DNA from 2 places in the Natranaerofaba carboxydovora genome. Region 2 is predicted to be linked to the other one. Evidence: riboswitches for the same ligand, from Rfam matches in the RefSeq annotation. Region 2 holds a riboswitch; the other holds the start of a gene.

Region 1 (16,006 bases), 1.4 Mb from region 2:
TAATCTGTGAGCTAATTGTTCAATCGATAGTAAATTTTTCTCTTCAAGTGCCCTTTTAAACTCTAAAACATATTCATCTATTATATATAGACCATTTCCATTTAAGATTTTTTTATCATCATCTTTAAAAATCACTTCTCCATGTTCATTAACAGTAACACTTTCACTAGCGTTATCGCTATAACCAGCTATTCTATTACTTTTCTCAGTAAATTTTTTAACCTTGTCAAAAAGCTCCACAAAGTTGACTGGTTTTGCGATATACTCGTCCATACCAGAGTTCATAAACTTTTCCCTGTCACCATCTAAGGCAAATGCTGTAATTGCAATAATAGGAGTATATTTTCCCCTCGATGTTTTCTCCTTATCTCTTATTATTTTTGTAGCTTCTACACCATCCATCTCTGGCATCTGAATATCCATAAGTATAAGATCATAAAAACTGCTATAATAACGCTCTAAAGCCTCTTTACCATTACAAGCCAAATCTACAGTATATCCATGCTCTTTTAAAATTAATGAAAGGCTAGATTGATTTACTCTATCATCTTCAACCAAAAGTATCCTATACTCTTCATTTATCTTTTCTTTAACTTGATCTGGTATAACTAAATCTCGATTTGCTCTACTTCTCCCTCTTTTTAATTTAAGGTAAAAATAAAATTCACTACCTTCATCTACTTCACTGTTGATTTCGATCTGACTATCCATAAGCTTCAAAATTTCTTTACAAATGCTTAATCCAAGACCTGTCCCTTCATACTTTTTAGTATAAGAAGTATCTGCTTGTGTAAAGCTTTCTATTATCTTTTCGTGCTGTTCAGATGGGATACCTATTCCAGTATCAGAAACTGAGAATTTCAAGCTAGCATATTCACTTTTAATTGCCACTAAATCTACAGCCAGTCTTATTTGGCCATAATCTGTAAATTTTACAGAATTACTTACAAAATTATTTAGCACTTGTTTTATCCTATTTTCATCACCTTTTAGATAATTTGGTACATCATCACCTATTACCGTTATAATTTTCAAACCTTTCTCCTGTGCATTCAATTTGTGCATATTAATTACTTCTTCTATCATTTCGTGTATATCAAAATAATCTTCAGTTATCACCAGCTTTTCTGCTTCTAATTTTGAAAAATCTAATACATCATTAATGATTTTTAATAAAGTATCTACACAGTTTTTTGCTATTCTTAAATTATCTTCTTGTTCCTTGGTAAGATCAGTTAGTCTTGTAAGCTCAATCATTCCAATAATACCATTTAGGGGGGTACGGATCTCATGGCTCATATTTGCTAAAAACTCACTCTTTGCTTTATTTGCAACTTCTGCTTTAACTTTTGACTCTTTTAGAGCTGATTCTGCCTTTTTTCGCTCAGTTATATCAAGAAATGTGCCAACAAAACCCATAAATTCATTATCAATATTATAATAAGGAGATCCAATACTTATAACATCCCGGTACTCTCCATCTTTTCTTTCCATTTTTATCTCTAATTCATAAGGTGCACGTTTTTTAAATGAATCAGTATAGACTTCCAAAAACCTATCAATGTCATCTGGATGAGTTTTTTCCCAAATAGTTGCCATAGTATTTTTAAGTTCTGTCCCCAAAAAATCCAGGAAAGTCTTATTAAAATAGTAGTCCCTTGATAGATCTGAGCGCCAAACCATAACAGGCAAGTTATCAAGCATAGCTAAGCTTATATTACGTTCTTTTTTTATCTCCTCTTCCATTTTCTTGATCTTATTAATATTACGAAAAACTGCTACTACTCCAATCAAATTATTCTCAGCTTCAGTCTCCTTACACTTCTCTTGTGACCTTTTAACAGCTGAAAAACTTGCGGATATATAATATTTTGTGCCATTTTTTGCTATAAGTGCTGAATATTCTTTAAGCCCTACCATATCAGCTCCATTTAAAACTTCCCAAATTGGACTATCGATAGATTTGTTATTTTTAATATTTATAATCGGAAAAACTTCTTCAAAAGGCTTGCCATATGCTTCTTCTAACTTCCAACCCGTTAGATTTTCACCAGCATCGTTAATATATTCTACATTTCCCTCTATATCTACATAAATAACACCGTCTCCAATACATCTTAAAATGGCATCAAAATAATCTGGTACGTTAGTCATACTATCACCAACCTTTAAAAGAACCTCTCAAAGTTAAAATTAATTTAGGAACGAGATTATTGCTTGAGGTATTTTGTCTAAAGGCATTTGTTCTTCTACTGCACCTATGTCAAAAGCAGCTTTAGGCATTCCATACACTACTGATGTGTTTTCATCCTGACCGATTGTTTTTGCACCTTTTCGCCTCATGGCCATAAGACCCTTCACCCCGTCATATCCCATCCCAGTTAATATTATACCAATGGCATTTTTGCCACAGGAATCCGCAACAGATTCAAACAAAACATCTACAGAAGGACAGTGTCCATTTCGTCTTTCCCCGGCAAACAAATTTATTTTACAATTGTTGCCGATTTTTCTGATCCTCATATGTTTTGAACCAGGTGCAACATAAGCAGTTCCTGGCTGTACATAGTCTCCATTTTCTGCTTCCTTTACTTTTAATGGAAGTTGGTCGTTCATTCGATCCACAAACAACTTAGAAAACATGGGGGGTATATGTTGGACAATTAATATCCCAGGAATTTCAGTTGGTAGCTTTTTTAAAATATTAAATATCGCCTCAGTTCCTCCGGTGGAAGCACCCATAGCAATAATTTTATTACCACTCACTTTTACTTTTTTATCATCATAGTTTGGTTCTGTTCGAACCGAGTTGGATTCTCTAATTTTTGATTGCACTATATTTGATCTTGCAGCAATTTTTATTTTATAAATCATATCTGCCAAAAAACTTTCTACATTTTCTGATGACCTAGTATCTGGTTTAGATACAAAATCTATAGCCCCAATTTTCATAGCTTCAAAAGCTGCATCTCCTATAGAACTTACAATAATAACCGGCATCTTGTATTGTGATAATAAACGCTTAACAAACTCAATACCATTCATCTTGGGCATTTCCACATCACAAGTCATAACATCAGGCCTATACTTTAGAATTTTGTCCCTGGCATCGAAGGGATCCTTAGCTTTGGCCACTACATCAAGGATTGGGTCTGCTGATAATCCTCTTGCCAAAAACTCTCTAAAAAACAAACTATCATCCACTATTAAAACTTTTATTTTCTTAATAGTAGCCACTATTTTCACCTCATTTAAACACGCATGGATATAAGTATCATATCTCTATCGTTACTTTCTATAGACACCAGGAAGAATATATTTAAACTTTGTCTTTGCTCTGTTAAGAGATTCAGAATGACTAATAAAAAGAAATCCCCCTTCTTCTAAAGAGTAGTAAAGCCTTTCTACTAATTTTTCTTTTATTTCATTATCAAAATATATCATTACATTCCGACAAAATATGACGTGAAGTTTTTTCTTAAAGGGAAATGTGCGATCTGTTAAGTTTAATTTTCTAAAAATAACCTCTTTTTTTAGCTTCTCAACAATTAATGAATTATCATTGTCTATTTTTTTAAAGTAAGAAATCTTCCATCTTTTTGCTAGAGGCAGTAACTGTTCATTGCTATATATACCTTTTTTTGCAGTCTCTAAAGCACTATGAGAAATATCCGTAGCCAAAATTTGTGTGTTCCAGTACCGTTTTTCTTCACCAAAAAATTCATCAATTATCATTGCTAGGGTATAAGGTTCTTCCCCAGTTGAGCAAGCCGCACACCATATACGTAAATCTTTATCTTTTACTGTCTCTTTTAAGTATGGGAGTACTTCATCTCTAAAATAATAAAAGTGCTTAGCTTCTCTCATAAAATAAGTATGATTAGTGGTAATCTTATCTATAAGAACACTCACTGAACAACCGCTAGTATCAGCAACAAGATGATTATAATATTCAGTAAAACTACTAAAGTCCATTTGTTTTACTACATTTTGGAGTCTGCTAAGCACTAAATGTTTTTTTTCGTCTTTTAAAGTAATTCCGTAATTATTTTTGATATATTCGGCCAGTAGTTGGAATTCTTTTGTGGTTAGTTTAAGCATGGACATTCTCCTTTACTTAAAAGAGGGGACGTACTATAACGCCCCCTAGAAATTAATACTTACCAAGTTCGCTGTCAGTAAGGGCTATTTTTTGTACTTTATCCGCAGTTATTAATTCCTCATTGCCATTGTCATTAACATTAAGTTCATCCATTCTTTCAAAGGTTTGATTTTTATTCCGTTTTAAAATAAACTGGCCTACTTTTTGCTTCAAGACATCGGCTTGTGATGACATTTCTTCGCTCGCCGCAGCTGTTTCTTCGGAAGTAGCAGACGTATTTTGTACCACTTCAGAAACTTGATTAACCCCTTGATTAATTTGTTCTACCGCTGCTGCCTGCTCACCTGAAGCGCTTGAGATATTTCCAACTAAGCTTGCAACATCGGTTATTCCATTTACAATTTCATTAAGTTCTTCTGCTGTTTGATTAGCAATGCTTGTCCCATGTTCAACTTTATTTATAGATCCTTCGATCATTTCAGTTGTCTCTTTGGCAGCATTTGCAGACCTTTCAGCCAAATTACTAACTTCTTCTGCCACAACAGCGAACCCTTTGCCATGCTGTCCTGCTCTAGCCGCTTCAACAGCCGCATTTAATGCTAATATATTTGTTTGGAATGCAATCTCATCAATAACTTTTATTATTTTCGAAATACTATTTGAAGACTCATTTATTTCGCTCATCGCTCCAAGCATGTCCTTCATCTGTCTATTCCCTTTTTCTGCGTTTTCTTTAGCAGTTTGGGATAACTCTTGAGCTGTAGTTGAATCTTCAGCGTTTTGTTTAGTCTGAGCTGCAATTTGTTCAATAGAAGCTGTAAGTTCTTCAATTGAGCTTGCCTGCTCTGTAGTTCCTTGAGATAAAGACATTCCAGAATCCGAAACCTGTTTTGCAGCAGATGCCACCTGCTCAGAAGCACTGTTAACCTCGCTTAAAACTTCATTTAATGATGCTATTATAAGGTTTAGGGCATCTTTTATTTCTGCAAAATCTCCTTTATATTCCCCTCTAATTTCAACATTCAAGTTAGAATTGGCCATTTCTGTCAATGTTTTGGAGATTTCTGTAACATAAGATGATAATGAGTCTTGCGTCTCATTTAAAGCATTCTTAATTTTGGCATGATCCCCTTTATACTCTCCTACAACTCTTTTTTGCAGGTTTCCTTCTGCCATCTCCTGAAGCACTTCTGAAGCTTCCTTAACAGGTTCAATTACTTGATCCAAGGTATCATTAACCCCTTCCAAAATACTGGCAAATTCTCCTTTGTGCTTACTCACATCTGCCCTGGTATCAAGCTTTCCGTCAATAGCTGCATTAGACAAATCCTTCATGTCCACCACTAACTCTTTCAAAGTTTCTTTTAATACTACTGCACTCTTTGCCATAACATCATCTTCTGACATAACTTTTATATCTACATCTAGGTTTCCAGCTGCTAAAGTCTGGATATTTTCTGCATCATGCTGGTTATTGGCTATTACTTTTTGTAGGCTGTCAATTAACATATCATCATCACTACGTTTATCTAAGCTAACGTTAGTATTACCTACTGAAAGCTTTCCAGCTATTTTTGCTATATTTGTCGTCTCTTCTATCAAATGATTTAAACTATTTTTGATTTCATCAAAATCTCCTTTGTACTCATCAGTGATAACCGGTGGAATATCGCCAACACTTATTCTTTCTACATAATCAGCCGCCATTTTCAAAGGACTTATAACTGAATCTAAATTATCGTTGATACCCTGTACAATATTTGCAAACTCTCCTTTGTGTTTACTTACATCCGCCCTTGTGTCAAGCTTTCCGGCGACTGCTGCTCTAGATAAATCCTTCATGTCCACCACTAACTCTTTCAAAGTTTCTTTTAATACTACTGCACTCTTTGCCATAACATCATCTTCTGACATAACTTTTATATCTACATCTAGGTTTCCAGCTGCTAAAGTCTGGATATTTTCTGCATCATGCTGGTTATTAGCTATTACTTTTTGTAAACTCTCAATAAGTGAATCATCTTTACTTCTCTTGTCTAAACTTACATTTGTATTTCCAACAGCAAGTTTCTTGGCAGTATCTGTAATGTTAGTTGTTTCTTCTATAAGATGGTTTAGGCTATTTTTAATTTGGTTAAAATCTCCTTTGTACTCGGCAGTGATTAATGGTGGTATATCACCCACACTAATTCTTTCTACGTTTTCCGCTGCTACATTTAAGGGACTTATAACCGCATCTAAAGTGTTATTAACTCCTTTAATTATATCTTTATAACCTCCTCTAAACTTTTCAGTATCACCTCGAGTATTTAGATCTCCTTCCATAGCCGCTTTTTCTAACATTCCTGCCTCTTCAATCAAGCTTCTTAAGTTTTCTACCATCTGCTCTATACTCTTACCCAAAATATCATTCTCGGACTTAGCATTCACCTTTACTGCAAGATCTCCATCTGCTATTTTTTTGGCTACCTCCACCTCTTCTCTCATGTTTTGGGCAATTTTACTAAGAGATTTATTTAGGTAGCCTATTTCATCATCATTATATTGGAAACTTACATTAACGTTTCCATCAGCTAATTCTGCTACATTAGAATTAATACTTCTCAAAGATTTATTCATACTTGAAGTTAAAAATAATCCAATACTTACCACACTAATTGCCGCTGCAGCAACTATAATATACATAAGTGTCGAAGCTATAACATTAGACGCTCCCAAAACTCCTACTACAATAATTAGTACCCCTGATAATATAAAACCAAACAATAAATTAGTATTCATATTCATTTTTCATCCTCCTTCTAGTCAATTTTTTATTAAACTTTTGTTATACTTTGATACATTACAAATTACTTTAATAGTATTTTCATGTTGTCAAAGCTTCAAGCTCCTCCATTACATCTTCTGATATTAGTCTGTTACAATCTAGTAAAAGCTTAACTTCGTCTTTTACTTTTCCAATAGACTTTATAAACTTATTCCCATACTTTTTAACTTCTGGTGGATCAACTATTTCTGAATCTGGTATCGAGAGAACTTCTGATACTCCATCTACGATCAAACCAATTGAAGTATCACTAACATCTATAACAACGACACATGTTCTTTCATTGTATTCTCTAAACTCTTTATTAAATCTCAACCTTACGTCCATCACAGGAATTATCTTTCCCCTTAGATTTATGATCCCCATTATATAACCTGGCAGCTCAGGCACTTCGGTAATCGGTTGCAGCCGAATTATCTCTGTTACAAACTCTATCCCAATACCGTAAGTTTCTTTGCCTAAGACAAAAGTTAAGTATTTTCCTTTTTGCGTATCTTCTTCTAGTTCAAACTTTTCTTGCGTTTTTTCTTCTGTAGTCTTTGCCATAACTATTCTCCTCTCTTAGTTATTAGTTAACTTTACTTAATCCCCCTACATCCAAAATCAAACTAATGCTCCCGTCACCAAGTAGTGTACATCCGGCCAAACCTTTGATGTTTTTAATATTTTTGATGTAAGTCGGCAAAGCCTTAACTACAACCTGCTGCTGCCCTAATAGCCCGTCCGCAAATAAGCAAAGCTTCTTTTCGTCATGCTCTACCATAACCAGTATCCCACTTGCAAAATCTTCCGTCTCTGGATCGCTATTAAAATACTCATGAAGTCTTAGAATTGGATAACATTCTCCCCGTACCATGACCATTTCGTTATCATCTGGATCTTTTAAACAATCTTTTTCTTTTGGCCTAAAGGATTCTTTAATATTAACCAATGGTATAGTAAACCTTGAGTTGCCTACCTTTAGGTTCATACCATCAATAATAGCAAGAGTCAATGGAATCTTGAGGGTTATACTTGTACCGACATCTACTTCGCTGTCTACTCCTACAGAGCCACCCACAACCTCTAGATTTTTGTTCACAACATCCATCCCCACACCTCTGCCGGAAAATTCAGAAATATCATCTTTTGTGGAAAATCCAGGTATTAGTATCATGTTGTAGATCTCTTTATCTGTCATTTCCTTGTCTCGATTCTCTATTAGGCCCTTTTCAAATGCTTTTTGCAGGATTTTTTCTTTGTCTAGTCCTTTCCCATCATCTTTGATTATGATCAAAACATCACTACCTGAGTTTTTTGCTTCAATAGTAATGTTTCCTACTTTTTCCTTGTTTTTTTTCTCTCTTTCCTCACTTGACTCGATTCCATGATCAATAGAATTTCTAACCAAATGCATCAAGGGGTCGGATATATGTTCGATAATGTTTTTATCTACTTCAGTTTCTTCACCTCTAATTTTTAGCTCTACTTCTTTGTTTTGCTTTTTCGTTATGTCTCTCACAATCCGATGCATTTTATGAAAAGTAGTAGACAAGGGCACCATTCTAATAGACATAACCATATCTTGAAGTTCAGTCGTAATTTTGTGAAGCTGCCTTGATGCTTTTTGGAAATTTTCCAGTTCTAAGTTCACAATTTCTGGATTTTGTGTAACCATGGCTTCAGCTATAACAAGCTCTCCAACAGTATCCATTAGCATGTCTAACTTATCAACATTTACACTAATAATGCTCTGCGTAGTATTAGTTTTTTCGACCTCAACACACTTCTCAGCAGTAGTAGCTCTACTCTGTGGGGTTTTTATCGCATTATCTTTTAATTCTACTTGCCGTGGCTGCCTAAACAAATCAAACTCTTCTTCGTTTTTTAGTTCAATCAATTCATAGTTTTTAATATATGACTCATTTTCAAAAAAGCTATCTATTGTTTCATAGCTTTCAGCAGTTTTTAGTAAGATTGTAAAACCATTATCTCGTATATATCGTACACATTCCGTATCTTCTACTAAGTCTTCTGGTGTATGGAATATTTCTTCAGCTAACTCTGTCAAATCTCTTACTATTGTGAAGCAACGAACATTTTCCATATCGCAATCATCTTGAAGAAATATTGTAGATTTAAAAAGACTTTTTTCTAATTTACTATCTGCAGTTTTTTCAGGTGGAATATAGTATTGAACTTTCTCTTCTGTTTCAGGCTTTTTAATCTCTTCACCAATAGAGTTATCAACTTTGAGTTGTGTTAAAAATTCTTGGTTACTATCAATAATTGCACTTGCATCTCCATCTGGTTCATCACCATTTTTGATTTTTTGTAACTCTACTTTAATAAAATCTACACCTTCTAGTACTAGATCAGTCAAAGCAGAACAATCCAAAGATTGTACTTCCCCTTCACGCAGAAAGTAAAAAAGATCTTCCATTGAATGAGCAAGTGTAGCTAAATCATTAAAAAACATAGTAGCTGATGAACCTTTTATAGTGTGCATTGCCCGAAAAATTTCGTCTATTGCCTCTCTAGAATAGTTTTCTTCTCTCTCGCTATCCATGATAACTTTTTCCATCTTTTCTACCATTTGGTCAGCTTCGAAAGTATACATCTCTAACATTGGAGAATTGAAGTTATCTGACATCCACTGTTGAGCCCCCTTTCTTTTTTATTTGTTTTGATATTAGCTACTATTACTACTTTCATCCAATAAAAAACTCCCCGGTGAAATTAGGGGAGTGATTTAGTGTCATATAGAAACATATAACTTAGTGCAGCCCGGCGATCATAGCTTACTACCTTAGACCCGTAGCTTTGCGTCCCTGATTTTCAACAGGTTTGCCTATATTTTTTTATATTACCTAAAAATACTTTTATTATCTCTAAGTATATAGTAAAACTTATTACATTTCAATAATAATTAACTAATTATTATAATTATTTCTAAGTTAAGGTAAGATAAGTCAAAAATATAATTTTCAAAAAAAACTAGTCATTAATACTAAAGAATAATGACTAGGCATAAAATTTTATACTATTTTAAACAGATTTCAAAAATCCTACTCATCAATAATATGAAATTCTTTTAACATCTCATTAAATCTTGCCCCGTGACCTTCATAAGCTTCTAAAAAGAAGCGTTGTGTTACTACAAAGCTGCCACCGTCACCACTGTCTATGACATATACCCTCTTCACTGGACTATCCCACTCACTGCCTGATTCACCATATATCATGTGGCTATTAATTGGATCATTAACTTTTTGGGGGTTTGTAACATAATCAAATTCTTCTTTAAAGCTTGATTCTAAGTCGCCGATTATTGCTTCAGGTTTTTCGCCTTGTATATGTTTTATCTCCATAGATACTTCAGGATAAGCATCTCCTAAAGGTTCTTTGGGCACGATAACGTCACTATCATCTTCTCTTGTCATCTTGTATCTTTCTTCATCAACATAGATTACATAGGAAGTTTCTTTTCCTTCTGTTAGCTCTAATTTGGTTTCTTCTTCTATCCCTTCTATAATTTGAGTCACATCCTGCTCAGGGGCAAACATCTCTCTTATCTGAGATATCAAAGCATGACCCGGTTGTGTTTGTAAGCCTATAAACAATACCGCAAGCACCGCAGCTGTAACTACATACTTTAAAAATCCATTTCTTTTTTTCATTTTAATAACCTCTTCTCTATTATAATTTTTCTTATCTTTTGTGGGGCCTGAAAAAATTTCTTTATCGATTTCGCTCCAAATTTCCTCCTTTAACTTTGGAGAAGCGTCTGTATTAGTTAACAAAGCATCCTTTATTTGTTTTTCATTTATTTTTTTAACATCCATACTGTGGCCCTCCCTCAAGTTCATTCTCATTTAACTTTTCTTTCAAAACCTGTCTTCCTTTTAATAGTCTGGATTTAACGGTGTTTTGGTTTAACGACAGTATCTGGGCAATCTCTTTCTCACTAAACCCCTGTAAGTATTTCAGTATTATTGGGAGTCGGCAGCTGTCTTTTAGAGACTGAATTGCTTCGTACAATTCATCATAGTCTTCTTCTGCAGCTGAAGCAGTTTTGAACTCTTTTCCATCTAATGGGGTATTTAATTTAAGTATTTTTGACTCTTTTTTCAAAAGGCGGTTACATTCATTTGTCAAAATCTTAAAAAACCAGGGAGTAAATTTTTTATCTGTATCAAAACTATCTAGATTTTTGTACACCCGGATAAAAGTTTCTTGCACGGCATCTTTTGCTATGTTTTCGTTTCTAGTAATTGCCATAGCTGTCCGCAATGCACTATCTATATGTTTTTCATACAAGTTTTGAAAAGCTTGTTTATCACCTGCAGTTATCTTTTGTTTTGTTAATTTGTCCATCTTATATTATCTCCTCTCTAGAAATTACCATCGCGATGATCCTTTCACTTATATATACCCTTTAAATGAGCAAAAAGTTTATTCTTAAATCCGAATTTTGAATTTTTTATAAAGTAAACCGATTATAAAAGTATGAATACCAATACCCACAACAATATAAAACAAGTAAGCTACACCTACTTTATCCACCTGACTCAAAAAGGCCATAGATACCCAGTAAGGTGGTAATATCCCGGCTAATATATTCCACCACGAGCCAACTAAATATCCTATAACAGGCCCGAAGAACATTATACCTACCCCTTTTGACAGAGCAAGGCCCTCTACTTTGTTACCAGCAAACGCCCCCAAAAAAAGAGCCATCATGGGAACTGCCAGGGAAGCCATCAATACAACAGGAACTAATGTCAAAAAACTAACCTCTAACACTCCAGTATAATACACTAAAATAATTGTAAATACCAAATTAAACACCGCTGGAATAAAAGTTCTGTAATAAATATACCCGGATTTTAAAAGAGGGGTCACAGAATAAAAAGTAATAATATCCTCATCTCGCTCATCAAGAATCAAAAAACCAATTAATGTCCCTATCATTAAAGGGGTTAGCACAATCATAAAGCCTATAATAAAAGTATAGTGCTCTAATAGATTAAACCCATACTGCTCCCTGAGCAGTTCTCCTATTATAGGGACAACAAACCTAATAGCACTAGCAAAAAGTATTGGAGCCAAAATAGACATTATCAATATGGCGTCTCGGGTGATATTTTTAATATCATTAGCAATTAATATACCAATGCTAGACTTCACCTTCCCCCACCCCCGAGATTTAATATTATATATTTATAAAACCACACTCTCGATAGTACATAGGCCACCATAATCCAGACACCTAAATTGACAACACTGTATATAAATGACCCAAGGCTAATGCCCCAAAAAGCACCTTCAATCAAGATAAGAGATGCATTCGCAGGTAATAACATAAATACAGGGTGGTAGTATATTTCAAGATAATCCAAAATTGGAAGTACAAAAAAGAATGTATAAAGAGGTGAAAGTAGAATATATTGATTTAAATTCTTTACAATAACTGCAAGGCTGAGCCCAATTAAAGTAAAGAAAACTGCACTCATAATAACCCCAATAAAAAGTAGTAATATATTTACTTTTAATCCAGATGCAAATACTACAATAAAGCTGGTTAAAAGGGAAATTATAGCTAGAGAAAATACTTTAGCAAATAAATAATCTTGTATCCTTACTGGAGCACTAAAAAGGCCGTCAAATATCCTCTGGTTTTTCTCAAGGAGTATAATCCCCCCGATAAAAAAACCGCCTAAAGCGCTAGGATCAGAGAATATAATCAGGGTAGCTATATACTCTTTAAAGTCTAAAGGAATAAACCTTAGTATCCCAATATAAAAAATAGTAATCACCAGATAAGCATAATAAAACCCATGTCTAAACTGAAATCTAATGTCATTTTTCAGTAGGTTAAGTTGTATCATTTTAGACTCCTTCCAGTAACCTCAATAAATATATCATCTAAGCTTGGTTCAAGGGTATGGATGGTTTCTACATCCTTTTTTTTATTTAGCTCATAAAACTCTTGACTATTAGCAATCTCCTTAAGGGAAAAGTCTTTGACCTTAATGCCTTCACCACATTCCTCTCTATATTCTACCCTTACAATCTTTTTGCCTCTGGCTAGTTTCAGCCTCCTTGGAGAATCTATCAATACAATCTCCCCATCAACAATAAAACCCACCATATCGCAAATATCTTCTGCAACCTTCATATCATGGGTGGTCAAAAAAACAGTCTTACCTTCAGCCTTACAGGATAGTATAATATTTTTAATTTTGCGGGCGTTCTCGGGATCAAGACCAGAAGTCGGCTCATCCAAGAACAAAAGCTTTGGTTTATTCAAAAAAGCCCTACAAAAACTAAGCCTGTTTTTCATCCCTTTTGAAAAGTCTCCTGTTCTTTTATCGGCAAAATTTTCTAGCCCCACCATTTCAAGTAACTCCTCCACATTGCTCGTACTGTCCTTATACAAGGAGCCAAAAAAATCCAAATTTTCCTTTGCAGTTAACTTAGGATAAAGGTTTGGATGCTCAAAAGATATCCCAACCTCCTCATAAAAATCTGATCCAACTACCTTAATCTCCTCCCCCATAACATTAACTGAACCCTCATAACCCTTTAAAATTCCTATAAGGATCTTTTGTACTGTACTCTTTCCTGCTCCGGAAGGACCAAGAAAGCCAAACACCTCACCCTTGGGGATATTAAAACTTATATCTTTGATGGTCTTTTTATCGCCTGTAGGATAGGTAAAGCTAAGATTACTAACCTTTATCACCTTCATCCCCCCTAGTCACAATCAGCCCCTCCGAAATGAGTTCAATAAGAAGCCTAATAACATCATCATATATATCTTCGCCTATTTCTTTTTTGTGAAGGCTAATTAAGAATAAAGCTCTTAAAAGGCCACCAATCACCTCTGTAGGCTCATCTCTCAATGCTCCTTCTTCTCTCCATGTATTAATTAATGGTAAGAATGCTGTCATATCATCTCTAATATGCTCATTTACTTTCTCTTGGGGGAGTTTTCTAAGAAGTAACTGATATTCATCATGGAAAAACAGCCTTTTAATAATAGGGTTTGTTTCCACGATCTCATAAGCTTTAAAAAGAAATTTCTTTAACTTCTCCTGAGTTATTTTCCCTTCTAATACTTCACTAGATATTAACTCTTTTTTAATCTTGTCTTCTTCATCCTCAATGATTTCAAAGAAAAGTTCCTCTTTACAGTCATATAAACTGTAAAAAGATCCCCCAGCGATTCCCACCTGCTTTGTAAGTTCACTTATAGTTGTTCCTTTTATGCCTTTATCACAAAATTGCTGCCTGGCTGATTCTTTTAGTTCCTCCTTAATCCTTTTTTTCTCCTCTGGTTCAAAACCTTTCGGCACCATATATAACCCTCCTGCGAGCGTGTGAATGTTTTGTTCATTTGTTCATATAGTTATATTATACTTCTTATTTGCAGTATAAGCAACTATCCACATTAATTCAAAGCTTCCCCAGGAATAGCCCGATGATAGTAATGCATGACAGTAATAATAAAAAAACAAGTGCTATAATCATAAGAGGTTCGATTTTGAAGTTGAAAATTTAAAATCACAAACTTTTCACAAGATAATATACAATAGAAATAAAGGTCGAGTAGAAGTGCGCCTCTCTACCTTAGGAACAGGTTTGTTTTCCCCGTTGCTCTCTGTCTCCTTTGAGAGTGTCACAATATTTGTTCCTTAGTGGATTGAGCGCACAACCCTCTTAGAACCGTGCTTGCGCTATTAACGCACACGGCTCCTCATAACATCATTCACGTTACATTGCCAATTATATCTTCCGTATCATATATATTTACATATACTTTAGGTTTAAGAACTTCGTGCTTCGTCAAGAATAAGTTAAATTTATCCCAGTCAAAACTTGATTTTTGGCTTCTTCTATTCAGCCACTTAAACAAAAGAAGTTTAGTATCATTGTTGAAATTGCTTATCCTTGAGTTGTCTGTAATACCATAAAACTGGTAATGTCCACGTAGTTTGGCATTTAGTTCTTTCATCAGCTTGGGCGTTGGTGTCGTCCTGTTGTTTCTGATCCATTCCTTCATGTTTAATAGGGCTGTTTTGTACTTCTTACGGCTTGTCCTTCTTTTTACTCGGAATTTCCCTCGCTGGCTTTTGCTGCAATAGTGAGTAAAACCTAAAAAGTCGAATGTTTCTGGTTTCTTTCTACCTTCCCTGCCACATTTTTCTTCTGCAAATCTACCAAAAGTTATTATCTTGGTTTTTTCAGTAGATACACTTAGATTGAATTTATTAAGTCTTTTTTGCAAAGCTCCGTAGAATTTGTTAGCATCATTTTTGTACTGAAAGCAGCACACAAAATCATCGGCATACCGAACCATGTAGGCTTGCCCTTTACATTTCGGTTTTACTGCTTTTTCAAACCAGACATCTAAAGCGTAATGTAGATATAAGTTAGCTAGTATTGGTGATATTAGTCCCCCCTGAGTAGTTCCTTCCTCTGTTTTGTGCATAATTTCATGTTCCATATACCCGGCTTTGAGGGTCCTTTTTATCAACTGTTTTAAACTAGGGTCAGATATTCGATGGGCTATAAACTCCATTATCCACTCATGGCCTACATTGTCGAAAAATCCTTCAATATCTGCATCTACTACATAGTTGGTTTTCCTATGTTCGAGGATGATGTTTAGGTGTTTTAACGCACCATGACAGTTTCTGTTAGGTCTAAAACCATAGGAAAAGTCAAGAAAGTCTTGTTCATAGATTGAATTTAATATCTTTGCAATCCCTCGTTGTAGTAGTTTGTCTTCATAGGCAAGTACACCCAGTGGTCGTGTTTTATTAGTCCCGGGTTTAGGTATGTTGACTCTTTTAGCCGGCTGTGGACGGTATGATTTGCTTTTGAGTTTTGTTACTAACGCTTTAACATTGCTTTTAAGTTCTTCTCCATACTTAGCTTTAGTCACTTTGTCAATTCCAGTTGCTTTATTTCCACTTATTTCATTGTGGCATTGGATTAACATTTCTTCATTGATCAGATGTGCCAGCGATGTAAACTTTTCTTTGGGTTCTTTCTTGGCAATTTCCGCTATCCTATCCAGTTTCGTTTTC
Region 2 (16,006 bases):
TAAGCTAGTGCTTGATATTGAAGCAACATTTTTTAGATGAGAAAAAAATGACAACTAAGTGAGTTTATATTGTGATATATTTTTGGGTGATAGTAAGGATTATGAGATTTTGGGGGAGGATGAAAAATTGATAAAAGCCAAAAGCCTGACTTTAGAATATGACAATCAAACAGTAGGTATTGAAAACTTAAACTTAAACATAGATAAAGGAGAAGTAGTCTTACTTCTTGGACCAAGCGGTGCGGGGAAGTCAAGCCTTCTAAAATTACTAATGGGGGCTAAGCTTCCTACGGATGGTGTATTAATGGTTGATGACCATAATATATCACCTGGCTCAAAGATTGATATCACAAAATTAAGGCAGATGATTTCACCTGTATTTCAGGACTTTAAGCTTTTGGAAGATAAGTCCGCCTTAGAAAATGTTATCCTTGGCCTTAGAGTACTAGGGCACACCCCTGGCAAAATGCAGGAAAAGAGTAAATCAGCCCTTGAAAAAGTCGGCCTTGGTGATAAATTGAACAATCCAATCAAGTTTCTCTCATATGGTGAACGTCAAAGAGTAGCTGTTGCAAGAGCAATAGCAAGGGATTCAAAGATTATCCTAGCAGATGAACCAACAGGAAACCTTGATGATGAAAATTCCCGCAGGATAATTAATCTGCTGGTTAACTTGGGAGATGAGGATAGGGTAGTGATAATCGCAACCCATGAAAGACATTTGGTTTCTGAGCTGAACCTAAGGACCCTTTACCTAGAAAACGGCAAATTAACTAAAGAAAGTGTGGTAACTGCTTGATGAAGATAATATTAATGAATATTAACTACTTCCTAAAAGAAAGCTTATCGGGTTTTAAAAGAAGCCCTCTGCTTAACTTGGCATCTATCGTAAGCATTGGACTTTCTCTTTTGATTTTGGCAGTTGTATTTGTCGGCTGGTGGTCAAGTGAAGAGATTATAACCCATATACAGCAGGATGCTGAGATGGCTATCTTTTATGATGAGGAACTAACTGATGAAGAGATCGCTAATTTAGAAGAGGTTATTTTGAACAAAGATGGAGTACTTGGGGCACGTCATGTTGACAGTGAAGAAGCATACCAGCAGATGGAAGTTATGATGGGTGATGAGATAGAAGTTTTGGCCCAGATGGGAGACAATCCTTTTGATCCTTTCTTCTCCACTAGTGTTGATCCGGATAGGCTACCAGAGCTAACAGATGAACTCTATCAAATATCAGGGGTTGACTATGTGAGAGATAATGAAGAGATAATTAGCCAGTTTCAGTCCTTATCTAACATGATAAGATATATAGGAGTCTTTTTGACACTGATAGTTGGGGTTACAACCATGATAATCACATCCCAGATTATTCGCCTCGGTATCCTATCAAAAGAATCCGAGATCAACATGCTTAGACTACTTGGAGCGGGAAAAGGGTTCATATCCCTACCCTTTGTTATTGAAGGTGTAATCCTTGGAGGTCTTGGCGGTGTTTTTGCTTCTGTTCTTAGCTTTGGGGTACTAAGTTATGGCCAGGGAATTATTACTGCTTCTGTGCCCTTTGTTCCTATACCTAATACGGCGGAGATTTTGCCCGCTGTAATATTTTTAGTAATTGTACTAGGGGTGGTCTTTGGTTTGGTTGGAAGTCTCTTGTCTTTGCGTTTTACAAAAGAAGAGAGGCTTTAAAAAGATCTAAAAAATCTACATAAAAACTACCCGCATTCATCTAGCAGATAGTTGGCTATTTATTAGATAACTCATTAGATAGCCAGCTATTATTTGCTAATATGCAGGTAGGTGTAGGTAGGAGTTTTATTAAATTATTATTATAAAAATCTTGACTATTCTGTCTTAAACTGAACTGCCAAATCACTTAGTTCTTTTGTTAGATTCGATAATTCTTTTGTTGCGTTTTTAATCTCATTTATCCCTTCGTTTTGTTCCTCCACACTGCTGGATATTTCTTCAGCACCTGAGGCGAATTCTTCTACTTTGCTAGTCGCTTCTTCTAGTTTAGTACCGGCTTCTTTGCTAGCGCTGTAAATATCATTGATTAATGAGGCTATTTCGTCAACTTGCTTTGAATTGTCCTGGTTTTCATTAATAATTTCGTCAAATTCATTTCGAGTCTTATTGCCAATATCTACTCCTTTTTTAACTTCTTCTGATGTTTTTGAAATCAAAGAAACTGTCTTTTTGGTATTTTCTCTTGTGTTGTTAATTAGCTTACTTACATTTTCGGTAGCTTCTTGTGACTGAGTAGCGAGATTATGTATTTCTTCTGCTACAACAGCAAAACCTTTGCCACTTTCACCTGCCCTTGCTGCTTCAATGGCTGCATTAAGCGCTAGAAGATTAGTTTGTTCTGCTATATCGCTTATTATCTCAAGTATATTAACAATCTGTTCTGAGTCTTTTTCTAAGTTTTTGGCTGCGCTATCAATGCTTTCAGTATAATCTTTGATACTGTTTATAGCATCTAAGTTTTCATCAACTACACTACTTCCGTTTTGGGCAGTTTCGATTACTTTTTTAGTGGATTCTTTTAGCCCTAAAGAATTTTCATAGACAGTATTAATATTATTGAAGATTTCGGTTATAGCCTGGGATGAATCGGAGATCTCTCTACTTTGTTCATCAGCGTTATTTGCAAGTTCATAGATGGTTGAGTTTATCTCTTCGCTTGACTCCCCGATCTGGTCTGTACTTGCAGCAAGCTGCTCACTGCTGGTGGAGATTCTTTCGGATGCTTCTTTAACTTCTGTAATAACTTTACACAAGTTAGCTGATGTACTGTTAAAAACTTCACATAAATGACCGAACTCATCTTTAGTATTAATATCCAAAGCATAAGAAAAATCATTAGTGCCAAGTCTGCTGCCATACTCTGTTAGAGAATCCAAAGGTTTTTTTAAAAAAAATCTGATAATTAAAAAAGCAATAAACCCAGCTAATATTAGTGCGACAAGGGCAGAAGAAATGTTTATTATAAGTGTCTCTTCAGTGAAACTTCGGGCAAATTCAATGAAAAATGTACGGGCAAAAGTAATTAGTATAAAAGCTGCAATAATCGATAGGGTTAGCTTAAACTGAAGCCCTTTGGTAAAATTGTTAACTTGCTTTACTTTGGTAGATGTGTAATTGCCTGACATAAAATAACCCTCCTTGTAGATAGATTAAAAAAATTAGCCAATTTAAAAAGCCCCCAAGATAGCAAGGGGGCTTTATTAACTGCAGCAAAGATACAAATTGGCAGTTATCACCAATATATCTTACAAAAGATGAATATAAAAACTCTTCATCTTTTGGCAGCCCGGCGATCATGGCAAAAAAAGCTTTAGACCCGTGGCTTTGCGTCCCTGACTTTCGTCAAGTTTGCCCCTTATTTTATGTAAAACTATATTAAATATTGCTTTTGTTAACTATGCACAGTGTAACATTTTAGTCACAATTAGTGCAAAAGCCCTACTTTTAACTAATTAAAAATAGGGCTTTTGCACTCCGTCATATAAGAGATTTTAAATTTTTTTGTATCGCTGGATAAATGATGTAATCGTGAAAAAATTATGAACTAATTGGACTAAAATGTGAATAGACTTTAATCTTAACTTTTTTGTTCTAAGCTTTACGCCGCAGATAAGTCAAATACCGCCAGATCTTTTCCATAGGGCCATGGCCATGTTTTTCGATCCAATACCTGCTAAATTCCGCCTGTAAAAAGAAAATTGGCAGGGCAATTAAAGGCACTAATAACTTAGGAAACTCATTATGAAGCCCAAGGTTAAAATCATAAAATAAAATTAGATATATAACACTGTGGGAAAGGTAATTTGTCAAAGTCATCTTACCAACAGCCCTAAACCTGTCAAAAATATAACTTTGACTGTACTGTTGATAAAGGATAACTATAAAAGTTACATAAAATATGCCAAGAGCAAGGTTAAATATATTTGTTGCAGGATCAACAAGGTATTCATCAGTAGTTTCATTAATAGCTAGAACTCCCCATGAAAGGGAAGATAATAAAACTACAATGAGGCTGTAGATAGATGTTCTGTATATATCATCAAACCTTTCGCTGGTTTTGGCATAGATACCTGATTTTCCGATATAAAGACCAATTAAGAATAAAAACAGATAATGAGGTACTTCTACAACAGTGTTTGCCAGTACATTTGAAAGGTTCTCAAATGTTATAGACAGGTTCTCGGCGTAGGTTGCAGTGTAGTAAGTGTCTATTAGAGATGATGATGTTGGCTGCAGCAGATAGTTGGTAAGGATCTCTGATGATAGATAGGCTTCAAAAAACATGTCCACAAAAAATAATCCTACAATCCAAAATTTAATACTTTTAAGATCCATATCGTAAAAAAATATCAGTAAATAAGCCGTTATTGCGTAAGCATGAAGAATATCAATATGCCAGAAAAAAGTCAGGTGTATAAACCCGAAAAAAAGCAAAATAGTCACCCTGCGTAAAAAAGTGACTTTAGAATTTTTTGGCTTGGCCATAAAAATATAAAAGCTAAGCCCAAAGAGCATAGAAAAAATAACATAGAAATTATTTAAGACGAAAATCTCATAAAAACTCACAGCATAGCTGTTAATATCTCCTATATTATGCGTAAACACCCCGACATTAGCTATTAATACTCCAAGCAGGGCAAATCCCCTAACAGCATCAACTACTTCTACCCTTTCTCCTAAAGACTGCAATATAAATGCCTCCAATATTAGCTAAGATCATCAGCATAAGAATACCTATGAAGTACTCTCTCATATAGAATATTATATATATAACTCTGTAAAATTTAAATGCTTAAAATGTAAATACTATGAAAACTACAGAAAAAATAGAGCTAGCAAAGGCATTGCTCTTAGGTAGTAGGGAAGTAGAGTGATCTAGAAAAAGTTTTTTTGAACCCTTGGTGTATAGCAAGGTTTATAGCTTCAATTTCATTTGCCAGATTGTACGCAAGTTTTCTTTCATTTCTTGAATTAAGAAACAAAAGCCCTCCTTCTCCTGCTGCATTGCCAATGGGTATTATTTTTTCTATGTCAACAGGGGGGAGGATGCCGGTGTTTATAAGATATTCTCTGTCAATGTGACTGCCAAGGGCACCTGCTACATAGATTCCATCCAAATCCTCTATAGATATATCCCTTTCCTTTAATGCTGTCATTATTCCAGCATTAATTGCCCCTTTAGCAAGCTGTATCTCAATGATATCCTGTTGAGTGATAGTGATTTCCGGGGAAATACTTAGAACGAAGGAAACCTCCCCATTATTATTTACATATCTATCTTCCAAAAGCTTTCTTATTTTAGTCGGCCATTCTTCAGGATTTTTTATTCTAGCGTTTTTTTCTACAATACCGTTTATCAAAAACTCGGAAATTGCAGAGACTATCCCCGTACCAGATATTCCAACAGGGTCAGATTCACCTATGACATCTAATTTTAAGGCATTAGTTTTGCTATTAGCATTTTTATTAATCTTTACTTCTCTAATTGCACCTTCTTTGACCCTCATACCATGTTTTATCTTACCTCCTTCAAATGCAGGCCCTGCAGCGGTTGAACATGTGATGATTTTTTCGTTATCAAAAATTATTATCTCCCCGTTTGTACCAATATCTATGATAGCCCATTTTCCTGCTTTTCTAAGACCATTCTTGTCCATCAATAAAGTCATAGTAACTGCTAAAGCATCTGCCCCAACAGTTGCAGATATTGAAGGAAGGACAATAATACTTGAATGGGAGGGTAGTATATTTAGTCCGACTTCTCTTGAATTCAATATAACCTGATGTTTGATAATAGGTTTATAGACCAGAGAATTAGTGTGGGTCGGCACAATGTCCAAAAACAAATGAAGCATAGTTGTGTTACCAACAACAACAGTCTCGTATATATATTCTTTGTTTACACCACTAATATGAATCAACCTATCTAATACTTTGTTGATAGATTTTAAAACAAGGTCTTGTAGGGTTTTGGAATTTTCCTTGTTTTCTACGGCATAATTAAGCCTTGAAATAATATCTCCGCCGTATGTTACCTGGAAGTTTAGCATAGAGTCGTACGAGAGAATTTCTTTTTTGTTCAGATCAGCAAGGTATCCTTTAACCCCGGTTGTACCAATATCTATTACTATACCATATTTTTTTCCTGTGGTATCACCTTTTTCAAAATTTATCACCCTATTGTTATTTTCTGTGTTTATGACTGCAGTAATTTCATCCTCAGTAAATATAGTCTCGGGTAGTTTTTGTAAAACATCAAGCCCAATATAACCCACATCTATGTCAGCTTTTAGGTCAGCCCTTTCTCTTAGAGGTTCAACTATCCTGTCAAACTCTGACGAATTAATTTCTTTAGACTCTAGTTCAAGCAGGCCATTTGTATCACTTAATTTAACCTTTAGCTTTTGGATATTGCTGTCAAGCTCTAGATTTTTAAGCCTTTGTATCTCTAGATCGTGCTGGACTTCTTTTTTTATTTGGTTTTTTAACTTGTTATTTATTTTGTTTGAGGTAGTCTTGTTTTTGTTATCCTTGTCATCTATAGTATCCTTAACTTCTATTATCATATCTTCCTGAACTTTTCTAATGCATGATAGAGTTATGCCCTCTTCTAGTTCTTTGTCTGTGAGATGCTTTTTCTCTGCCGGGTTGAATTGCTGGGTTATCGTAGGAGGAGGGCTTAATATTTTGACTCGGCACTTACCGCAGGTGCCTTTTCTGCCGCAGGTAGCCTCAACCATTACTCCCGCCTTGTCTAAGGCTTCAATGATGGTTTTTCCTTTGTTGATCTCTACTTCGATTTCCATAGGCACTATATAGACTTTTGCTTTATTATTTTTGTTAGTTTCAACCTCCATGATCTATCAACCTTTCATACTATGTTTTTTTGAACTCATTTTATCACCAGGTCCAGCTCCAAAGCCAGTGGTATGCAATCGTCTCATACTTCTCCCAGGCGTTTTTGATAGGTTCTTCATCACCAAGGATGTCTCCTATCTCTTCTTTCTTTACTTCCCAGGGTGTGATGACGGTTTTGTCAAGATTAGTATAGCCGTAATCTGCAAGGATGGATTTAATATCCTTTGACGGCGGGGCGGGAGATTTTACTTCTAACTTTTTGTTCTCATCTATAGTAGCATAAGCTTTCATTGTATCTATATAAGCCTTGAAGTTTTCGGGTTTTGTATCATAAGGAAAAGCACAGCCACCTGTGATAAGAAGCCCTCCATCTTGACCAATCTTTTCACAGAGGGTTTTGACCTTTTCTTTGACCTCCTCGGGAGAGCTTAGTATGAAAATGTTGTCATGGACTCCTCCGGCAATACACTGATGGCCGCCAAGGTCCTTATAAGCTTTGAAGATATCACCTTGATTATCAATGTCGCAGATGACACTTCCTTTGGGAAGTTCTCTGAAATGATGCCAGTTATAGCTCCAATCTCCCTCTAGATAACATCTTACCTGATAGCCTGCATCAATAAGTATTTGAAGTGTCTTTTTTAGACTTGGCCAGTAAAAGTTCTCAAACTGCTTAGGCGATAAAAAAGGAGTATTGCCCCGATGAAGGGGAACAAAGATAGGAAATTTTCTTTCTGGATCTGCACCCATAAGAGCTGTCCTAACCGTCTGGGGGACAAGCCAGTCACAAGCTTCTTTTACCTTGTCGGGACGGCGAAATAGGTCCATCATAATGCCATTAAGCCCTCTAAGACCATCGGCCAAAAAATCAAACGGCGCCAAAAAACCGCCTTTAAAAGGCTGTGGCATACCGCATTTGTTTTCAAGGGTTTGGGCTATTTGTGCATTTAACTTTAACTTATCCATGAAGGCCATTCCGCCCTTCAAGAAAGTTATGTAGCTCCTTGTAGAACCGCTTCTGTCATAATCATCCAGGGTTCTTGGAAGAATCCTGTCCATGAAAAACTCTACAGGATTATCCATGAAAAAATCGTACTCATCAGCCTTCATTCTCTCCTCTTCAATGTACTGGAATTGAGTATTGGGGGAGAGTTCTTTGCCTGGAAGCTTGTAAAAATTAGCTCCTACTGAATCAAGTAGAGGTCCCCAAACTCTACCGCCTGCTCTAAGTACATCTACCTCGGGGAAATCTTCGCAAAACTTAACCTGGGCATCGATTAACTTATCGCTTTCGTAGATTGTTTCCTGCTTGGAATACCCAGCATAAATTTCGGCATAATAATTAGAACCTGTTGCCCCTATTGGGAGTCTGTCTGGAGTTTCTAACCTGCAGGTCGCCTGGTAGCGTGCAAGCCTTTTTTCATAATCATTCATTTCTTTTCCCTCCTTTAGAAGCAGGAAGCAGTGGAAGCAGTGGGAAACAGTGGGGACGGTTCTCCTGCTCCTGTTTCTTTTTATGCACTTCCTATCATTCCTTAGAGTTTCAAAATATTTATCTTAATATTACACGTAAGGGGTAAGCAGGGGTAAGCAGGAGAACCGTCCCCCTGCTTACCCCTTACGCATCAGCGAAGTTAAAGTCAAAATCTTTAGTTTCAAGGATTAATGATACCAAAATACCAATAACAAGAGACCATAAAGGTGCTCCGATGTTTAACAGCTCTATCTCTGAAGCGGCGATCAAGAAGGCAAACAAAGCTCCGATTGTATGGCCTCCTGTGCCAAAAGCATTGCCAAAAGTACTTACAAGGACTTTGAGAAGTGCTAGTCCCGCAATTATATTGATGAAAAATGGAGGCATGATCTCAAATAGTGTAACCAAACTTCCATAGAAAGGTGCAGCTGCCATCCAGATCAAACCGACAAGAACAGCAGAAACCCAGCGTTTATCAAGTTTACCTGCTTCAGGTGATGATGTTATCGCTGTCATCGGTGCTGCTATACAGGTGTTATGAAGATTGAAAAATGCCGATACCATTGTGCCGATACCATTTGCTGCAGTGATCCCATTGGCGGGGGATTTTTTGTAACCTGCAGCCTTTAAAAGCCCAACACCTGCAGGGGTTTCAACACCTACAAGAATTATTGTTAAAGGAATACCGTATGACAGAATAACTGATATATCAAACTCAGGTACACTGAATCTAGGGTAGTTAGTCATCAAGCTAACTCCTGTAAAATCAACACCAACTATAAACATATAAATAACTCCGGTAATTAGTGCCCCGACTATAGCAGGGAATTTTGGATAAAATCTTTGTATCAATAGATAAGTTCCTATCATTAAAGCTGCTGGTAAAAAAGAATCCTCCAAAGGTGTCACAAGGTCTAGTCCAAAGCTTAAAAGTATACCGCTTATCATTCCCATAACAATTGGCGTAGGTGTAAAACGCATTATCTTACCCATAGCCCCAGAAAATCCAATCAAAAATGCTAAAAATCCAGCTACCAGTGTCCCGCCCAAAGTTGGTGCAAGACCTGCATTGGCAACAAAAGCAACAAAGAGAAACACTCCTGGGAATGAGTTAGCCATAGGCAAGGGTTGTCTGTAGTATGATGCAACTAATACACCGAATAGTCCGTTGATAAAATAAAGGGCAGTAACCCATATCATTGTAAAATCCGACGGCAGACCTACCGAGTTTGCAGCACTGATATGAACCACACCTGCACTAAGCCCAAATATAGCAGCTACAATACCTGCTCCTAAATTATGCCTATCAAAATCATTTTTTAAATCCCTTAAAGTGTTTTTAAAACCTACTCCTTTTTCAATCATTTATCTTTTTCACCACCTTTAGAATTTTCGGACATGTAAGATGTAGTAAGCAGTGTTTTAGTATAGACAAGCATACATCAGTATTATAACTTATAGCTGGAAACTTGTATATACATTTACGCAACATTTATTTTAACTATTACAACTGTAATCACCAAATAAAATATTGAAAACACGTTATTCCCCTATATAATTAACTTAGTGTCTTTCTTGACAAATAACCAAACCTGCTGTATGCTTGTATATACAGGTACCTGTTTATACATTGATTTTTAATATTTTGTAATATTTCAAACTGAAAGGAGAGTTAAAGTCTATGGACGAAAAGCAAAAAAGAATGACTTTTGGTGCCATCGGTGTAATTATCGGACTAATAATTGCATTTTTACCACCACCAGAAGGCCTTGACCAACAGGGTATGCTTGTTCTTGGTATTTTTGCCGGTGCAATCATATTCATGGCTTTAGATGTTTTTCCTGAGTGGATCTCGCTTTTACTAATGGCCTTTTTATTCGTTGCAGTTGCAGATATACCGATTGGCACAGCATTTGATGGATTTTCTAGCCCAGTAGGTTGGTTAACAATTGCTGCTTTAACACTAGCTACTGCGCTTAGGGTGACTAACTTTGCCCAGCGGCTTGCATTATGGATGTTGAAGGTACTGCCGGGTAACTATTTTGGACAATCTTTAGCCCTTGTAATCGGTGGTATATTCTTAAGTGCTGCTGTTCCATCATCAGCGCCAAGAAATACCGTTATTACACTTCCTACTATGGGTATCTCAAAGGCCTTTGGTTTTGCAGATCAATCCAAAGAAAGTACAGGCCTTGGTATGAGCGCCTATACAGGAGCAAGTGTACTTGGAAACGTAGCTTTCTTGACTGCTTGCGGTTCTCAGGTTGCTATCTACGGTATGCTTCCAGAACATGTTCAGGCTGATGTGCCATGGGCACTGTGGACATTATATGCACTGCCTCTAGTGATTATCTTGTTTGCAGCGATGGTACCCCTTCTTAACAAGATGTATTCACCGGATTCAAAGGCAGAAGTTTCTAAAGAATACGTTGAAGAACAACTGAAAGAAATGGGACCAATGGGTAAAAAGGAAAAAACAGCTGCAATAATTGCCCTTGTAACAGTTTTGGCCTGGCTGTCAGGTATAGTTACAGGACTAGATGAAGCAATGGTTGCAATCGGTGCAATGGTAGCAATTCTAGTGTTTAATGTTTTAGAACCACCCGAATTTATAAGCAAAGTACCATTTCATCTATGGTTCTTGGTGTCAATTATTCTTGGTATTTCACCAACCCTTGCAAGTGTAGAAGTTGACGAATGGATTGCTTCAATCTTGATACCACTGCTTGAGCCATTACTATACAGTCCATATGTATTTTTACTTGCATTCTTCTTTGTAGCATTACTACTACGACTAATCATACCATCACTAAGTGTACCAGGGATCTTATTAATTACTTCACTAGGTGGAGTTGCAGAATCAGCAGGAATAAGCCCATTCGTACTACTACTTGTATACGTTCTAGTAAGTAATCACTGGCTAATGCCCCACCTAAACCCAACAAGATATCTAATTATGTACTCAGTATCAGAAGGAACACTATTTACTCACAAACAAGCCAGACCATTTGCATTCTTATATCTAGCAATAGCACTAATCGCAGCAATGGTTACAATTCCTTACTGGCAGTTGATGGGATTAATTCAGTAATTTAGTTCAATTAACCATAACCATAGATTTGCTAATATTTCAATTAAAACTTTGGAAATGATGCCTTAGATTAAAATGTATTCAAATCTTGCCTGCTTCTTTTTATAATCTCACTAAAAGGGGCAGGCTTATTTATTGTCAAAATCAAATAATTATGCTAATTTTTTATTACCTAAAAATATTATATTAGAAATTACATTAAATAATAAAAGGACAAGTGTTTTTTTCAATATATAATATACGAAGGGACAAATATTTATAAAATGTGGGGGGATTATTTATGGAGAACAATGTTACTACAATGTGCATGACAAGCCTACCTTTGTTTGAAGGTTTGTCTGCAAAAGAAAAAAACGTAATCCGCCAACTAGCAGAGAAAAAGTACTTAAAAAAAGGAGAAGTGTTATTCTACCAGGACGAAAACGCTGACGCTTTGTACTTGATCAAAAAAGGAAGGCTAAAGCTAAGTAGGATTTTTCCCGATGGAAGAGAGATAGCAATTGGCTTTACCGGTACAGATGAGGTGTTAGGACAGGACGCACTGTTTAGAGACAACAGTCAAGTCGCTACTGCAACGGCTGTGGAGGATGCTTTTGTCTGCTACTGTACCAAAGAACAGTTTGAAAGAGCAGTCCAAAAATCGCCCCAACTAGCCATGAAAATAATAGCTAACCTGGGTAAAAAACTTCACGAAACAACCTCCTGGGTAAGCTCTCTTGCAGCAGGTGATGTGAAGTACAGGCTTGTCTCCCTTCTTGAGAGGCTATCAGAAGAATATGGGCGTTATGAAGGAGATAGGCTAAAATTAGATGTAAAACTGACCCATCAGGAACTGGCTGATTTCATCGGTTCATCAAGGGTGATGGTAACCAATATCCTAAAACAGCTTCCGGGTGTTGAAGCTAAAGGAGGTATCATCTGGATCGAAGATCCATCGGTGCTAACCTGTGAGTTAGATGGGCTAGAAGAAATGGTAGAATAAGTCGAATAAAATACAACAAATTATATGATAACTTGATCACTAGTTTTGTCAAAAAAGAGCTGCCCAAAAAAGTTACAAGGTGATTTTGGGCAGCAGCTTGTTGTGGAACTATACTATAACCTGAGGTAGGAGGTTATAGTATTAGGTGGTAAGGGTTCTGATGGTCAGTTTTTTTAAAAGTTTGCTCTTTCTACTATTGTATCAGCTACCTCTTCTGGTCCATTAAATGGGAAATCATCTTCTGTTAATAATTTACCTGCTTCACCTGCTGTTACTTCAACATCACCGCATTTGCAGGTAGTATCAGCACCTTCTGGGAAGGCGTTTAAGAGCTCTTCTGGGGTGTTAATCGGGAAGTTAGCATCCTTGATAGCACCACAAATTTGATTTCTGATCTCTTCTTTTACTGTCATAAAAAACTCCCCCTTTTGAATTAGTTTTGGTTAAAACCTTGTCTTTAGGCTTGGTTTAGGTGTCATTTTAGACTATAGGGGGGAGTTTTTGCTGTAAAATATTTTACAATCTCGTAACTTTTTTCACAAATTAAACTTACAGTACTCAATAACACCTTATCTTGTAATCTTTAGCTTCTGCTTCTATAATCCTTTATAAACCTCATGCCAAATTTATCCCTACCGAGGACAAGATCTGTTGCAAGAACGTACTGGCGAACCTTTTTGGCATCAACAATAGGGCAGGTAAGCCCAGCATAGATGGCAGTTGATAAGAAAGCACCTGTGATTAGATGGTTTTCTGGCATTCCAAAGGCTATGTTACTTGCTCCTACGGTTATGTTTGCCCCATATCTTTTTCTTGTCTCTTCAATGGTCTCTAGAGCGGCGAGGCCTGCTGTATCATCTGTACTTACAGCAAGGGCAAGGCAGTCTATAATTATATCTTCGTGAGGAATTCCTTCTTTGGTAGCTCTATCAAAAATCTTATCAACAACCTTTAAGCGCTTGTCAGCTTTAGCTGGAATTCCTTCTTCATCATGGGGAAGTGCGATTATAGCAGCGTTATGTTCTTTTACCAGGGGAAACATTATATCCATTGACTTTTCTTCACCGGTTACAGAGTTTATAAGGGCTTTTCCTTTGTAAACTTCAAGCGCTTTGGCGATTGCGTCAGGGCTAGAGCTATCGATACAGATAGGAAGATCAACAGTCTCCTGGACAAGCTTAACAGCCTCAGGAAGCATAGCCATCTCATCGACACCTGCTGCACCTACGTTAACATCAAGAATATCTGCTCCCGCTTCTGTTTGTTCTTTTGCTTCTTTTTCTACTATGGAGAGGTCTTTATCCTGCAGAGCTTTGCTTAGCTTTTTCTTACCCGTAGGGTTAATTCTTTCTCCTATTAGAGCTGTCTGGTTTTCAAAACTTATTTCTATCTCTTTTTTTTCACTGCTTATTTTGGTTTTTAACATTTTTACCATATTTTCGAATTAAGCCTCCTTCTTTTCTTTTTCTTAGGATCTTCTCAAAAATTTTCAGTTACCAATTCTACAACAATGTTAATTAATAAGGAGGCAGCCAAAAGGCTTGGCCGCCTCAAAAATGAAACCTGTTAGCTTTAAAAGTGGGTTTAAGAATTACTTAGCTTTGAGTTATAATCTCTCTACAAATTTCCACTCCGGATGATGCGTCCTGTGCGTAATAATCTGCTCCGCAGTATTCTTTAACCTGCTCATCTGTTGGTGCTCCACCAATAATAATTTTTACCTGATCTCTAAGTCCTGCTTCTTCTATAGCGTCTATTACCTTTTTCATCTCAGGGAAGGTGGAGTTAAGTAGAGCACTAAGCCCTAATACCTTGGTTCCTGTTTCCTTGACCTTCTCTACAAACTTTTCTGGAGGAACATCTACTCCCATGTCAATTACATCAAAACCGCTGCCTTTTAATAGGTTGATTACGATGTTTTTACCGATATCGTGGATATCGTCTTTCACGGTACCAATTACTACTACGTTTTCACCAGTTACTTCTTCTTCCTCTGCAGTATCTTCAAGTTTATCATCAAGTTTAGCCATTATTTCCTTGAAAATCTCACCTGAGAACATTAGCTCACTGATGAAATATTTGCCTTCGGAATAAAGATTACCTACTTCGATCATTCCTTCGTTACACTCTTTTATTATTCCCATTGGGTCTTCATTGTTTGCAAGTTTCTCATCAATTATCTCAAAAATCTTCTTTTCATCTAACTCTGCTACTGCCTTTGCCAGATCAGTTTTACTCATACCTTAATACCTCCAATCATTTAATTAGAAAAATATATAACTAAAATTAAGCTGCTAAACTACTAAACTAACAAACTAAATCCTTACTTTGTAATAGTACCAGCTAAATTGTAATACACTGATGTTTACATTAACCACTGCCAAAGCCAGTTATAGCCCATTTTTTCAAGCATTTCCCACGGCTCTTTGATAAGCTCCTCATCACCAGTTATGCCGCCAAGTTCTTCTTTTTTGGTCTCCCACGGGGTAAGGATACGCTTTTTGGTAAGGGTGTTTTTGCCCTCTGGTGGAGTGATTGGTTCAGGCTTTAGTGACTCATCATAGAAGCCGTACTCCATAGCAGCTTCGATCATTGCCTTGTAGTTTTCAGGTTTTGTATCGTATGGAATATTACAGCCTCCATTTAGGATATATCCACCATCTTGCCCTACAGTCTCACAGAGCCACTTAACTCTTTCTCTCATCTCATCTGGAGAGCCAAGGATGAACATGGAGCTTGGTATACCACCAGCAATACACTGATAGCCTGCAAGATCCTCTTTTGCCTTAACTATATCTGCTTGATCGTCGATATCTAGAAGAACTTTTCCTTTTGGTAGTTCTCTTAAGTGGTGCCAGTGCTGGGTCCAGTCTCCCTCTAGATAAGCTCTTACTGTATAGCCTGCTTCTATTAATATCTCTAGCACTCTCTTGAATGATGGCCAGTAGAATCTCTCAAACTGCTTTGGCGATAAGAAACAAGCTTTATGGGTTGGTACAAAAATTGGATAGCGTTTGAATGGGTCTGCTGTTGATAGGGCAAACCCGGCCATCTCTTCTGTTAGTACTTCGCAGGCTTTTTCTACTTTTTCTGGTTGTCTGTACATGTCGATGGATATTCCTTGAAGCCCTCTAAGTGCATCTGAAAGTGCATCAAAAGGTGCCAAAAAGGCTCCTGTCATAGGCTGAGGCATCCCGCACTCTTGTTGCAGGGTGATGGAGCGGTTCTTCATAATTTCGCCCATCTTCATCTGCGCCATACCTGCCTTTAGCCATGCCATGTAAGAGCGGGGAGAACCTCTATCTTCCATCTCCGTAAACATTCTTGGAAGGACTTTGTCTATTAAATATTCTCCAGGGTTGTTTATAAGGTCGTCGTACTCGTCTGCCTTCATGTATTCTTCTTCAATGAACTGGAACTGGATGTCCGGATCTAGCTCCCTACCGGGGAACTTGTATGTTTTACTACCTACAGTATCCTGCAGGGGAGCCCAGAGTCTGTTATTTCTAAGCACATCGACTTCCGGGAAATCTTTGATAAAATCCTTTTCAGCCTGAAGCCACTTTTC

The links. A riboswitch is a leader RNA that binds a small molecule or an ion and turns the genes downstream of it on or off. The one in region 2 is predicted to bind cyclic di-GMP.
Region 1: another riboswitch for cyclic di-GMP. It lies ahead of ACONDI_RS02975 (chemotaxis protein CheA); the one in region 2 lies ahead of ACONDI_RS11890 (methyl-accepting chemotaxis protein).

What each region holds. Positions count from the first base shown of each region.
Region 1 is NZ_CP054394.1:614,993-630,998, reverse strand. Features, by position in the region: gene ACONDI_RS03000 (ATP-binding protein) at 1-2,154, opposite strand, end outside; gene ACONDI_RS02995 (protein-glutamate methylesterase/protein-glutamine glutaminase) at 2,194-3,237, opposite strand; gene ACONDI_RS02990 (CheR family methyltransferase) at 3,289-4,101, opposite strand; gene ACONDI_RS02985 (methyl-accepting chemotaxis protein) at 4,154-6,889, opposite strand; gene ACONDI_RS02980 (chemotaxis protein CheW) at 6,969-7,475, opposite strand; gene ACONDI_RS02975 (chemotaxis protein CheA) at 7,498-9,561, opposite strand; cyclic di-GMP riboswitch class I at 9,687-9,770, opposite strand; gene ACONDI_RS02970 (hypothetical protein) at 9,977-10,753, opposite strand; gene ACONDI_RS02965 (RNA polymerase sigma factor) at 10,743-11,285, opposite strand; gene ACONDI_RS02960 (hypothetical protein) at 11,370-12,098, opposite strand; gene ACONDI_RS02955 (fluoroquinolone export ABC transporter permease subunit) at 12,095-12,799, opposite strand; gene ACONDI_RS02950 (ABC transporter ATP-binding protein) at 12,796-13,662, opposite strand; gene ACONDI_RS02945 (TetR/AcrR family transcriptional regulator) at 13,643-14,272, opposite strand; gene ltrA (group II intron reverse transcriptase/maturase) at 14,683-16,006, opposite strand, start outside.
Region 2 is NZ_CP054394.1:2,497,214-2,513,219, reverse strand. Features, by position in the region: gene ACONDI_RS11905 (coiled-coil domain-containing protein) at 1-40, shown strand, start outside; gene ACONDI_RS11900 (cell division ATP-binding protein FtsE) at 128-799, shown strand; gene ACONDI_RS11895 (cell division protein FtsX) at 799-1,692, shown strand; gene ACONDI_RS11890 (methyl-accepting chemotaxis protein) at 1,848-3,158, opposite strand; cyclic di-GMP riboswitch class I at 3,311-3,396, opposite strand; gene ACONDI_RS11885 (DUF418 domain-containing protein) at 3,625-4,722, opposite strand; gene ACONDI_RS11880 (ASKHA domain-containing protein) at 4,884-6,890, opposite strand; gene ACONDI_RS11875 (uroporphyrinogen decarboxylase family protein) at 6,934-8,325, opposite strand; gene ACONDI_RS11870 (benzoate/H(+) symporter BenE family transporter) at 8,510-9,730, opposite strand; gene ACONDI_RS11865 (SLC13 family permease) at 10,047-11,456, shown strand; gene ACONDI_RS11860 (Crp/Fnr family transcriptional regulator) at 11,737-12,438, shown strand; gene ACONDI_RS11855 (MTH865 family protein) at 12,612-12,851, opposite strand; gene ACONDI_RS11850 (dihydropteroate synthase) at 13,022-13,873, opposite strand; gene ACONDI_RS11845 (cobalamin B12-binding domain-containing protein) at 14,034-14,678, opposite strand; gene ACONDI_RS11840 (uroporphyrinogen decarboxylase family protein) at 14,804-16,006, opposite strand, start outside.